2 regions of the Lysobacter xanthus genome follow, and region 2 is predicted to be linked to the other one. Evidence: riboswitches for the same ligand, from Rfam matches in the RefSeq annotation. Region 2 holds a riboswitch; the other holds the start of a gene.
The links. A riboswitch is a leader RNA that binds a small molecule or an ion and turns the genes downstream of it on or off. The one in region 2 is predicted to bind cobalamin.
Positions count from the first base shown of each region.

Region 1 (6,692 bases), on a different contig from region 2:
GCTGTTCGTCCAAGGCGGCAGCTTCGGGCTCGTGAATGGCCGGCTCACGGCGGGCGGGGTCACAGGCGACTGGGACGGCCTCGTTACCCTTGACCAGAAACGTCGCGGCGGCTACCGCGCGCACAGCCGGCAGGATCGGTCGAGCGTATATGCGAACGTCGGCTGGCAGCCGTCCACCGACGTGGACCTGCGCCTGTTCGCCACGCACATCGAGAACGCCGAAGAGCTGGCCGGCGCGCTCACGCGCGCGCAATTAGACGCCGACCCGCGTCAGGCCAACCCGTCGGCGATCACCGGCAATTTCCAGCTCAACGTGCGCACCGACCGCGTCGCGGCGAAGGGCACGTGGACGCCGTATGCAGATCACCGCCTCGAACTGGGTGTGTCATACGAGGACCAGAACCTCTACCACCCGATCGTCGACAAGATCCTCCTCGACTTCGACGGGCCGGGCCCGAACGCGCCGATGGAGGTGTTCAGCCTGCTCAAGAACACGGAGCAGCGCACCTATGCGGGCGTGGCCCGCTACAACATCAAGTCCGGCACGCACGACGTGCTGATCGGCCTGAATCTGGCCGACACCCGCGAGACCGGCGGCAACTTCCGCAACGACGGCGGCCGCCGCAACGGACAGACCGGGATTATCGACAACCACTCCGATAGCGCCGAGCTGTTCGTGGTGGATCGATGGACGTTCGCGCCCGGCTGGACGCTCGTCTACGGCGCGCAGGGCGTGCGTACCGGGCGCGACGTGCGCACGACCGATCTCGCCAGCGGCACCGTGAGCAACCCTCGGCGCGACTATTCGTCGATCAACCCGCGGCTCGGCGTGCTGCGCGCCATCACGCCCACCAGCGAAGCCTTCGCCAGCGTAAGCCGGCTGTTCGAGGCGCCCACCACCTTCGAACTGACCGATGACCTGCACGGCGGCAACGCCACGCTCGATCCGATGCAGGGCACCGTGGTGGAGGCGGGGCTGCGTGGCGCGACGAAAGCCGATGCGTCGAAGCCACGCTGGCATTGGGATACCTCGGTCTACTACGCGCGGATCCGCGACGAGATCCTGTCGGTCGACAGCCCGGTCGCGCCCGGCACCAGCCTGTCCGCCAACATCCATCGCACCACGCATGGCGGTATCGAGGCGCTCGTCGGCGTGAGCCTGCCGCTCGGCAATGGCGTTGATCGCATCGAGCCGCTGCTCAGTGCGTCGTACAACCGCTTCTTCTTCGACGGTGATCTGGTCTATGGCGACAACCGCCTGCCGGCGGCGCCGGCGTATGCGATGCGTGGCGAAGTGATATATCGCCACGGCAACGGGTTCCTCGTCGGCCGACGTTCGACTGGGTGGGCTCGCGCTATGCGGACTTCAGCAACAGCTATCGCCTCGCGGGGTACCACCTCTTCGGCCTCCGCGCCGGCATCCGGCGCGACCGGTGGGAGGTCTTCGGCGAGCTGCGCAACCTGACCGACCAGCGCTACGTGGGCACGATGAGCGTCCGCGACCGAACGTCGGCGGGCGACGCTGTCCTGCAGCCAGGCGCGCCACGATCGGTAAGTGCCGAGGCGCGCTTGAGCTTCTAGCGGGTCAGACGGCGTCCGCGACCACCATCGTGTCCGACCGATCAGCGAAGCGGCGGCGACTCCTCAACGGCAGACCCAATAAAATGTATTGACTGGTTAGGGTCGGCCCAATATGTTGTGCCCGTCGAAGGTGCCGCGCCCGCCCGGGTCGGCTTAAAAGGGAACCCGGTGGGAATCCGGGACTGCCCCGCAGCGGTAAGTGGAAACGACCCGCGTCATTGGCACTGGCCCGAGCGGCTGGGAAGCGACGCGCAGTAGGTGGCGAGCACTCGCCGTAGTCCACGAGTCCGAAGACCTGCCTCGATCGGCGGCCGCGTGCCGCCGTTGGCCAGGCGTCCTCGTGGGAGGGACGGGGCGGTCCGCGGACCTCGTCCGCTGCCTTCCGTCTTCTTGCGTCGATGCCGGCTCGCCCGGGGGGGCGGGGGCCGGCACGGGCATGCCTGCGCCGCTTTCGCTTCCTCTCCATCGCCACCGGAGAGGAACCAATGACGAACGAGACACTCACCCCAACCGTGCCACACGTGGCGTCCGACACCGACGCGCCCGGCTTCGCACTGACCCCGCCGCATGCGCCGGCGACCATGACCGTGACCAAGCGCGACGGCCGCCGCGAGCCGGTCGACGTCGCCAAGATCGTGCGCGCCGTGCAGCGCTGCAGCGCAGGGCTCGATGACATCGATCCGATGCGCGTCGCGCTCAAGACCATCGGCGGCATCTTCGACGGCGCGACCACCCGCGAGCTCGACGAGCTTTCAATCCATACCGCCGCCGCGTTCACCGCCGAGGAGCCGCAGTACTCGCGCCTCGCCGCGCGGCTGCTCAGCGCCTACATCGACAAGGAGGTTACCGGGCTCGGCGTGCATTCCTTCTCACAGTCGATCCTGCTCGGCCACGACCTCGGCCTGATCAACGACCGCGTGCGCGAGGCGGTCGAGGCCAATGCCCGCAAGTTCAACGACGCGATCGACGCGTCCCATACGCAGCGCTTCGAGTACTTCGGCCTGCGCACGCTCTACGACCGCTACCTGCTCAAGCATCCGCACTCGCGACACGTCATCGAGACGCCGCAGCACTTCTTCATGCGGATCGCCGTCGCGCTGACCGACGGCCCGGCCGGCGCGCTGCAGCTCTACCGGCTCATGGCTTCGCTCGATTACATCCCGAGCTCGCCGACGCTGTTCAACTCCGGCACGCGCCACGAGCAGCTCTCGTCGTGCTTCCTGCTGGACTCGCCGCAGGATTCGCTCACGGACATCTACGCGCGCTACGGCGACGTCGCGCAGCTGTCGAAGTTCTCCGGCGGCATCGGCCAGGCCTACCACCGCATCCGGGCGCGCGGCTCGCTGATCCGTTCCACCAACGGGCGCAGCAACGGCATCGTGCCGTGGCTGAAGACGCTCGATGCCTCCGTCGCCGCGGTGAACCAAGGCGGCAAGCGCAAGGGCGCCGCCTGCATCTACCTCGAGACGTGGCATGCGGACATCGAGGAGTTCCTCGAGCTGCGCGACAACACCGGCGACGAGATGCGCCGCACGCACAACCTCAACCTCGCCAACTGGATCCCCGACCTGTTCATGCAGCGCGTCGACGCCGACGGCAACTGGTCGCTGTTCGATCCGAAGGCCGTGCCGGAGCTGCCCGACCTCTGGGGCGAGGCCTTCGAGCGCGCCTACGTGCAGGCCGAGCAGCAGGGCCTCGCGGTGCGCACCGTCAAGGCGCGCGAGCTCTACGCCCGGATGATGAAGGTGCTCGGCGAGACCGGGAACGGCTGGATGACGTTCAAGGACGCGTCCAACCGCACCTGCAACCAGGTCGGACCGGGCCGCACCGTGCACCTGTCGAACCTGTGCACGGAGATCCTGGAGGTGACGAGCGCGGACGAGACCGCCGTCTGCAACCTCGGCTCGATCAACCTCGCGCAGCACGTGGGCGAGGACGGCGTCGACTTCGACAAGCTCGCCGAGACCGTGCAGGTGGCGGTGCGCCAGCTCGACCGCGTCATCGACCTCAACTTCTACCCGATCGAGTCGGCGCGCCGCTCGAACCTGCGCTGGCGGCCGGTGGGCCTGGGCGTGATGGGCCTGCAGGACGTGTTCTTCAAGCTGCGGCTGCCGTTCGACTCGGTTGAAGCGCTGGCGCTGTCGACGCGTATCGCCGAGACAATCTACCTGCACGCGCTCGAGGCGTCCTGCGATCTCGCCGCGCAGCACGGCGCGCATCCGTCGTTCGCCGAGACCCGGGCGGCGGGCGGCGACCTGCAATTCGACCTCTGGGGCGTCACACCGACGCAGGCCGTCGCCTGGGAGGCGCTGAAGGCGCGCATCGCCACGCATGGCCTGCGCAACTCGCTGCTGATGGCCATCGCCCCGACCGCCACCATCGCCTCGATCGCCGGCTGCTACGAATGCATCGAGCCGCAGGTTTCTAACCTGTTCAAGCGCGAGACGCTCTCGGGCGACTTCGTGCAGGTCAACCGCCACCTCGTCAACGAGCTCAAGAAGCTGGGCCTCTGGACGCAGCCCATCCGCGATGCGATCAAGCTCGGCGAGGGGTCCATCCAGGCCATCGAGGCCATCCCGGAATCATTGCGGCAGGTCTACCGCACTGCTTGGGAGCTGCCGCAGAAGGCGCTGATTGACCTCGCCGCCGCGCGAGGCGCCTACATCGACCAGTCGCAGTCGCTGAATCTCTTCATGGAGAGCCCGAACATCGGGCGGCTGTCGTCGATGTACATGTACGCCTGGAAGTCGGGCCTGAAGACGACGTACTACCTGCGCTCGCGGCCGGCGACCCGCATCGCGAAGGCCACCGTGTCCACCGCGCCCCCGCAGGCCGCCCTCGCGTGCTCGCTCGAAAACCCCGAAGCCTGCGAGGCCTGCCAGTAGGCGACCCGACGTCCGCCGCGGGTGTTCTTGACGCCCGCGACCGAATCTCTCTGACCGGAACAACCCCATGCCCGCCGCACGCCTTCTAGACCCCGGCTTCGAGTTGACCCTGCGCCCGATGCGCTACCCGCTCTTCTACGACATGTACCGCGACGCGATCCGTAATACGTGGACCGTAGAGGAGATCGACTTCGGCATTGACATCAACGATCTGCGGGACAAGCTCACGCCGGCCGATCGCCACCTCATCGAGCGTCTCGTCGCCTTCTTCGCGACGGGCGACTCGATCGTCGCCAACAACCTTGTGCTCAACCTCTACCAGCACGTCAACGCACCCGAGTCGCGCATGTACCTGTCGCGCCAGCTCTACGAGGAAGCGCTGCATGTGCAGTTCTACCTGACACTGCTGGACGCCTACGTGCCCGACATAGAGCGGCGTGCCGCGGCGTTCTCGGCGATCGAGAACATCCCGTCGATCCGTGCCAAGGCCGACTTCTGCTTTCGCTGGATCGACTCCATCCAGCAGCTGAGGCGGCTCGAGACGCGCGAGGATCGGCGTGCATTCCTGCTGAATCTTATCTGTTTCGCCTGCTGCATCGAAGGTCTTTTCTTCTTCGCCGCCTTCGCCTACGTGTGGTTCCTGCGCTCGCGCGGCCTGCTGCCGGGGCTGGCAGCGGGTACGAACTGGGTTTTCCGCGACGAATCGGGCCACATGGCGTTCGCCCTCGAAGTCATCCGCACCGTGCGCGAGGAGGAGCCGGGTCTGTTCGACGCCGCGATGGAGCGTGAGGTTCGGACGATGCTGCGTGACGCGGTCGAAGTGGAGGCGGCGTTCGCCCACGACGTGCTGTCTGGCGGCGTGAACGGCCTGTCCCCTCGCGAAATGCGTGAGTACCTGCAGTACGTCGCGGATCTCCGGCTCGCCGCCCTCGAGCTTGAGCCGGAGTTTGGTAGCCGCAACCCGTTCGCGTTCATCGAGTTGCAGGACGTCCAGGAGCTGACCAATTTCTTCGAGCGTCGCGTGTCGGCGTACCAGGTCGGGATCAATGGGGAGGTCGCCTTCGATGACGCCTTCTGATCCCCCACGCCAGGTGCGCCTGTGGGAGATCGTGTTCCCCGATCACACTAACCACTTGGGCACGCTGTTAGGTGGGCAGGCACTGGCATGGATGGACAAGGCGGCGTTCGTGGCCGCCACGCGCTACGCCAAGCGCACCACGGTAGTGACGGCGCGTTCGGAGCAGGTCGACTTCCATGTACCCGTACGGCAAGGCCAGCTGGTCGAGCTGGTCGCACGCGTGGTCGACGTGGGCCGCAGCTCCATGCGCGTGGAGGTCGAGCTCAATACCGAGGACCCGCAAGCGGCGACACGACACCTGTGCACGCGAGGGCATTTCACCATGATCGTGCTCGACTCGAACGGGCGGCCGGCGCCGGTGGAGCCGTTCAGGGAAGTGGCGCCCATAGGGTCGTCGGAATCGTAGGAGGCTGCTGTTGCCGATGTCCGCTTCTGGCCGTTAGCGGACGTCGCCACTTGCGATAGTTGGCTGTAGGCGGTAGCCCGTATCTGACGAGAAGAGAGCACGAAAGTAGTAGTGTTTTCCCTCGCGGAAAGGCTGCGATACGTTTACTACCTGCAATATCTTGATGGGAGCATCGGGCTCGATTCCGAGCACATGGTCATCGGCTGGGATCTCGACGGTGAACGTTTCGCCCTTGCCGATTCGGGCCAGAGGGTTGCCGTCGAGATAAATAAGCCATCGGTTGCCGTTCGCGCCCGGCGGGCCGCCGGTGTCGCGGGTAAAGGTGACCGTCGCTCGAGGTGCGCCGTCTGGCAATACGGGCGTAAAGATGGAGTCGGCTGGGGCTTGACGCGCTGCCGACGGTCCAATCGGATCAGAGCTGCACCCGCCGGCGAGAATCGCTAGAAGTAGCGCAAAGGCCGCGGAACGACTGAGGTGACTGGTAGGCGATACAGGCAGCATAGGCGTTGCTCCGGATTTCGTCCGCTGATCGTCGTTCTCGTGGGGATACTGGTCAATCGCGGGGCTCACCACGGGTGACGCGACGTCCCCCCGGTTTTGAGTAGCACGCCGATCTGGAGTCCAATCCCCGGCAGCAAGGAGATTGGACGTGAAGAAGCGTTTTTCCGAAGAGCAGATCATTGGCTTCCTGCGTGAGGCGGAGGCCGGCATGCCGGTCAAGGAGCTGTGCCGGCGGCACGGT
Region 1 covers NZ_BAAGAB020000017.1:414-7,105, reverse strand. Annotated here, with positions in the region: gene ACY35P_RS06625 (TonB-dependent receptor domain-containing protein) at 1-1,465, shown strand, start outside; cobalamin riboswitch at 1,692-1,898, shown strand; gene ACY35P_RS06620 (ribonucleoside-diphosphate reductase subunit alpha) at 2,163-4,466, shown strand; gene ACY35P_RS06615 (ribonucleotide-diphosphate reductase subunit beta) at 4,534-5,544, shown strand; gene ACY35P_RS06610 (acyl-CoA thioesterase) at 5,531-5,950, shown strand; gene ACY35P_RS06605 (hypothetical protein) at 5,984-6,451, opposite strand; partial or broken gene ACY35P_RS06600 (transposase) at 6,660-6,692, shown strand, end outside.
Region 1: it holds a riboswitch for cobalamin, as region 2 does, so the genes downstream of both, ACY35P_RS06620 (ribonucleoside-diphosphate reductase subunit alpha) here and btuB (TonB-dependent vitamin B12 receptor) in region 2, are expected to answer to the same signal.

Region 2 (6,692 bases):
AGGCCATGCCGACGTTCTCGCCCTGGCCGATGAAGCTGAAGCCGGCGACCTGCATCATGCCGTCGTAGCCGTCGATCGTATTGACCTGCTTGCGCACCTGCTCGAACACGGCCTGCGTGCGGCGCAGGGTCGCGCCCGGCGGCAGCTGCACGACGGCGAGCGCGTAACCCTGGTCCTCCTCGGGCAGGAACGATCCCGGCATCTTCCAGAACAGGAAGCCGGTGAGCAGCGCGAGCGCGGCGAACACCGCCATCCAGCGCGGCGCGTGCTGCACGGCATGGCCGATGTGCCGGACGTAGGTGGTGCTGGCACGGTCGTAGGCGCGGTTGAACCAGCGGAAGATCGGATTGCGCGCATCGTGGTGTGCGCTCGGCTTGAGCAGGTTCGCGCACAGCGCGGGCGTGAAGCCGAGCGCGAGGAAGGCGGAGAACAGCATCGCCATCGCGATGGTCAGCGCGAACTGCTTGTAGACCGCACCCGCCGAGCCGGACTGCAGTGCGCTCGGGATGAACACTGCGGCGAGCACCAGCGTGATCGCGATGACCGCGCCCGTGATCTGGTCCATCGCCTTGTAGGTGGCCTCCCGCGGGCCGAGGCCTTCCTCGGTCATGATCCGCTCGACGTTCTCGATCACCACGATCGCGTCGTCGACCACGATGCCGATCGCCAGCACCATGCCGAACAGCGAGAGCTGGTTGATCGTGAAGCCCAGCACCTTCATGCCGAGGAACGTGCCCAGCAGCGCGACCGGGATCACCAGCGTCGGGATCAGCGTCGCGCGCAGGTTCTGCAGGAACAGCAGCATCACCAGGAACACCAGCACCATCGCCTCGGCGAGCGTGCTGATGACCTCGTCCACCGAGACGCGCACGAAGGCCGAGCTGTCGTACGGCGAGAACCACTGCACGCCCTTCGGGAAGCTCGGCTGCAGCTCGTCCATGCGCTTCTTGACCGCGGCCGCGACCGCGAGGGCGTTCTCGCCCGGGGCGAGCTGCACCGCGAAGCCCGCGGCCGGCGAGCCGTCCCACTTGAGGTCGAAGCCGTGCGCGGAGCCCTGCACCTCGACGCGCGCGACGTCGCGCAGGCGCACCGCCGCGCCGCTGGGATCCGTGCGCAGCAGGATCTCCTCGAACTCCTGCGGCGTGGAGAAACGGCCCTCCGCCGCGACCGTCGCGGTGAACATCTGCGTCTCGGGCGAGGGCTCACCGCCGACCTGGCCGGCGGAGAACTGCACGTTCTGCGCGCGCACCGCGGCGAGCACCTGGCTCGCCGACAGCCCGTACGCCTGCAGCTTGGCCGGGTTGAGCCAGATGTGCATCGCGTACTCGCCACCGAACAGCTGCGTGCCGCCGACGCCGGGCACGCGCGAGATCTGGTCGAGCACGTTCGAGGCGAGCAGGTCGGACAGGCGATCCTTGCCGATCGCCGGATCGGACGAGCGCAGCGCGACGACGAGCAGGAAGCCGGAGTTCGCCTTGGCGACGGTGACGCCGTTGCGGGTGACGTCGGCAGGCAGGCGCGGGGTCGCCTGCGCGACCTTGTTCTGCACCTGCATCTGCGCGATGTCCGGATCGGTGCCGGGCTTGAACGTCAGGTTGAGCGATGCCTGGCCCTGCGCGGAGGACGCGCTGAAATAGTCGAGCCCGTCGATGCCCGACAGCTGCTGCTCGATGATCTGCGTCACCGCGCGCTCGACGGTCTGCGCGTCGGCGCCCGGATAGCTCGCCGACACGCCCACCTGCGGCGGCGCGATGTTCGGATACGACTCCACGCCGAGGCCGCGGATCGCGAGCAGGCCGGAGATCACGATCATGATCGCGATCACCCAGGCGAAGACCGGGTGGTTGATGAAGTAGCGGGACATGGCGGCTCAGCCCTTCGGCGCGGCGGGCGCGGCCGGGGTAGCGGGCGCCGCCGGCGTCCACGGGGTCGCCTTCACCGGCGCGCCCGGCTGCGCCTTCTGGATGCCCGAGACGATCACGCGATCGCCCGGCGCGAGGCCGCGGTCGACGATCCACTGCCCGTCCTGCTGGCGATCGGCGCCCACGTCCTTTCGCGCGGCCTTGCCATCCGCGCCCACCACGAGCACGTAGGCGCCCTGCGCGTCGCGCAGCACGGCGGCCTGCGGCACGAGGAAGACGCCGGTCTGGCGGCCGAGCGTGGCGCGCACGGTGACGAACGTACCGGGCAGCAGGCGGCGGTCGGGATTCGGCAGCTTTGCGCGCATCGAGACCGCACCCGTCGCCGGGTCGACCACGCTGCCTTCGAAGTCGAGGCTGCCGCGCGCGCCGTACGGCGTGCCGTCCGGCAGCAGCACCTGCACGTCGCGGTCGCCCGGCTCGCCCTCGGACTGCGCGCGGCGCAGCTGGTCGAGCTCGGCGATCGAGATCGAGAAGTTGGCGTACAGCGGGTCGATCTGGTCGATGGTGGCCAGCAGCGTCGGCGCGCCCTGCCCGACCAGCGCGCCTTCGGTGACCTGCGCACGCCCGGCACGGCCCGAGATCGGCGCACGCACGGTGGAGTAGCCGAGGCTGATCCGCGAGCTGGACAGCGCGGCGCGGGCCTGCTGCACGGCGGCGGCGGCGCTGCGCTCGGCCGCGATCGCGTTGTCGAGGTCGTTGCGGGAGATGAACTTGCCCGGCGCGAGCTGGCGCGCGCGCGCGGCGGTGGCGCGGGCGTTGGCGAACTGCGCCTCGGCCTGCGCGAGCGCCGCCTGCGTCTGCCCGGACTGCGCCTGCAGCTCGGCCGGGTCGATCACGAACAGCGCCTGGCCTTCACGGACGTCGGCGCCTTCCTCGAAGACGCGGCGCTGGACGATGCCGGGCACGCGGGCGCGCACGTCGGCCGTGCGGTACGGCGCGAGCCGGCCGACGAGGTCGCGACGCAGCGGCAAGGCCTGCGGCCGGACTTCGAGCACGCCGACCTCGGCCGGCGGCATCGCCCCGCCCGGACCGCCGCCCTGCGGGGCGGCGTCCTTGCCGCAGGCGGCGAGCAGCAGGCTGAGCGCGGCGGCCGCGACGAAGGGACGGGAAGAGGCCATCGGGATCTCCGGGAAACGACGGCCGCCCGCGACGGGGCGGGCGGCGGGGGATTTGTGCACCGGGGAGTTTAGCTATCGACCGCCTGCGGCGTGCGGGCGGAAAGTCATGTCATGCGACGCCATGCGGAACACGCTGTCCCGGCAAACGCCCCCGGCGTTCCGCTGGTGCGACTTCCGGCACCCGGAGCGCCGGAATCGACGCGCTAGACTCCCGGCATGACCTTCATCGCCTCCACGCTCAGCGGCAGCAAGCCCGAGCAGTACGCGCAGCTGCTGACCCAGGTGCACGGCCTGCTGCACGGCGAGCACGACCGCATCGCCAACGCCGCCAACCTGTCCGCGCTCGTCTACCACGCGCTGCCGGCGCTCAACTGGGTCGGCTTCTACCTGTACGACGGCACCGAACTGGTGGTCGGTCCGTTCCAGGGCCTGCCCGCCTGCGTGCGCATCCCGCTCGACAAGGGCGTCTGCGGCGCGGCCGCCTCGACGCGCCAGACGCAACGCGTCGCCGATGTCCATGCCTTCCCGGGCCACATCGCCTGCGATTCGGCCTCGCGCTCCGAGGTCGTCGTGCCGCTGGTGGCGGCGGACGGCAGCCTCATCGGCGTGTTCGACCTCGACAGCCCGGAGCCCGACCGCTTCGACGCGGACGACCAGGCCGGCCTCGAAGCGATCGCGCGCGCCTTCGTCGAATCGATCGCATGAGCACCACCGACGCGCCGCGACTCCTCAACATCGGCGGCAAGTCCGCGGCGTGGCTGCGCCAGGTCGGGCTGCGCACGTGGGACGACGTGCATGCGATCGGCGCGCTCGAAGCCTTCATGCGCGTCAAGCGCGCGGGCTTCCGTCCGAGTCTCAACCTGCTGTACGCGCTGGAAGGCGCACTCGTCGGTTGCCACTGGCAGCACGTCGAGATCGACCGCCGCGCCGAACTCGCCGCGCAGGCGCAGGCGGCCACCGCGCTGCTGCCCTCCTCGCGTCGCGGCCCCGTGCCGACCGAATGCATCACCACGCTCGGCGAAGCGCACGACGCGCCCGTCGCCGAGGACGCGCCCGACACGCTCGCGTTCTGACGCCGTATCGCGGCAGCGTTCCATCGCGGGCGCACGTCCGCGTCTGCTTTCACGTAGACTGCGCGCGCTTTCGGGTGACCCGCCGCCGTCCGGCGTCGGGTTGAAACGGGAAGCCGGTGACGCGCGATCGATCCGATCCGCCAGCCCGGCACTGCCCCCGCAACGGTAAGCGAGTGCATCCATGGCATCGGCCACTGTGACGACACGTCACGGGAAGGCGCCCTGGACGGATGGCCCTGACATCCCCTCGCGAGTCCGGAGACCGGCCCGGAAGCCCACTGGTTGCGATGCGGAGGGCGTCGCGGCGGCTCGTGCGCCCGTGCGCGCGCTCCGTTCGTGCTTCCTCTCCACGCGACTTCCCCTCATGCACGGCGTGGGGCCGTGCCCGCTGGAGATGTTCCCGAATGATGCTGAAGACCCTGACCGTCGCCGTCCTGGCGACGCTCGCTCCGTCCGCGTTCGCCTCGGACGCCGACACCCTCGACGAAGTGATCGTCACCGCCAACCGCGCGCCCGTCGCCGTGCGCGATGCCCTCGCGCCCGTCGAAGTGATCGACCGCGAGGAGATCGAGCGCAGCCAGGCGCGGTCCCTGCCCGACCTGCTGCGCGGCCGCGCCGGCGTCTCGATCGGCAACCAGGGCGGCCTCGGCAAGCTCACCACCGTGTTCCTGCGCGGCAGCGAATCCGACCACGTGCTCGTGCTCGTCGACGGCGTGCGCATGGGCTCGGCGACGTCGGGCCTCGTGTCGTTCCAGGACCTTCCCGTCGACCTGATCGATCGCATCGAGATCGTGCGCGGCCCGCGCTCGAGCCTGTACGGCAGCGAGGCGATCGGCGGCGTCATCCAGATCTTCACGCGCCGCGACAACGGCGCCCTCGCCCCGCGCTTCTCGATCGGCGCGGGCAGCCGCGACACCTACGAGGCGAGCGCGGGCGTCGGCGGCCGCGTCGGCCGCGGCTGGTTCGGCGTCGATGCCTCGCGCCAGCAGACGCAGGGCTACGACTCCTGCCGCGGATCGTTCAGCGGCGGCTGCTTCGCCAACGAGCCCGACCGCGACGGCTACAACCGCAATTCCGTCTCGCTGCGCGGCGGCGCCGAAATCGCCACGGGCTGGACGGTCGATGCGAACGCGCTGCGCGCCGAAGGCGACAACGAGTACGACGGCTTCTACAACCGCTCGACCACGGTGCAGCAGGTCGTCGGCGGCGGCGTGACCTGGACGCCCTCTAAGGCCGCGTCGCTGCGCCTGCAGGCCGGCCGCAACCGCGACGCGTCGGACAACTTCAGCGGCGCCACGTTCATGGGCGACTTCGCCTCGAACCGCGACACCGCGTCGCTGCAGGGCGACTTCAGCCTCGCCACCGGGCACCGCCTGAGCACCGGCGTCGAATGGCAGCGCGACGAAGTGCAGAGCACGACGAACTACGTGCTCCGCCGTCGCATCGATCGCGCGGCGTTCGTGCAGTACCTCGGCGACTTCGGCGCGTTCGACCTGCAGGCCAGCGCCCGGCACGACGACAACCAGCAGTTCGGGGGTCACTCGACCGGCAACCTCGCGCTCGGCGTCGACCTCGCGCCGACCTGGCGCCTGACGGTGGGCGCGGGCACCGCGTTCAAGGCGCCGACGTTCAACGAGCTCTACTACCCGTTCGGCTTCGGCAACCCGGACCTCGATCCGGAACGTTCGCGCACCGTGGAGGCGTCGCTCGCCTGGACGGGCGCGACGTCGAACCTGCGTCTCGATGCCTATCGCACCTCGGTGGACGACCTGATCGCCTACAGCTCCACCACGTTCCGGCCCGAGAACATCCAGCGCGCGCAGCTGCGCGGCGTCGAACTCAGCGGCGACACCGTGCTCGCCGGCTGGACGGCGGCGGGCAGCCTGAGCTGGGTGGATGCCGACAACCGCACGACGCCTGGCGTCACGCGCACCCTGCCGCGTCGTGCGCGCCAGAGCGCCCGCCTGGACCTCGACCGAAGCTTCGGCGCCTTCCGTCTTGGTTTCACGACCGCGGGCGAAGGCGAACGTTTTGACGACCTCGCGAACAGGCGTCGCCTCGGCGCGTTCGCGACCTTCGACCTGCGCGCCGAATACGCGTTCACCGCGGCGTGGCGCCTGCAGGCGCGCGTCGAGAACCTGTTCGACCGCGACTACGAGACGGTCGAGTTCTACCGCCAGCCCGGTCGCGGCCTGTTCGTGACGCTGCGCTACACGCCCTGATCGAACGCTTCCGCGCCATCGCGACCGCCGGCCCGAGCCGGCGGTTCGCGTTTCAGTGCCGGCCGGGCGCGGGCATGAGCCGCGCCATGCGTGTGTAGTCCACCGGCACGCCGACCATGTCCGGGCGCATCGCGCGCAGCGTGCAGACGAGCTCGCCGTAACCGTCCGCGAGCTGGCCGAACAGCGCCGCGTACGCGGAGCGCCCCGCTTCGGCGATGCCGAGATAGGCGCTGCGCCCGAGGTCGATGAAGTACCGGACATTGACGCGGCGCCGCTCGGCGAGCGCGGGATACAGGCCTGCGATCAGCAGGCAACGATCACCGACGTCGCGCAGCGAATCCTCGCGGACGTGGCCGG
Region 2 covers NZ_BAAGAB020000007.1:43,415-50,106, forward strand. Annotated here, with positions in the region: gene ACY35P_RS04120 (multidrug efflux RND transporter permease subunit) at 1-1,864, opposite strand, end outside; gene ACY35P_RS04125 (efflux RND transporter periplasmic adaptor subunit) at 1,871-3,040, opposite strand; gene ACY35P_RS04130 (GAF domain-containing protein) at 3,257-3,745, shown strand; gene ACY35P_RS04135 (TfoX/Sxy family protein) at 3,742-4,113, shown strand; cobalamin riboswitch at 4,169-4,398, shown strand; gene btuB (TonB-dependent vitamin B12 receptor) at 4,518-6,335, shown strand; gene ACY35P_RS04145 (hypothetical protein) at 6,388-6,692, opposite strand, start outside.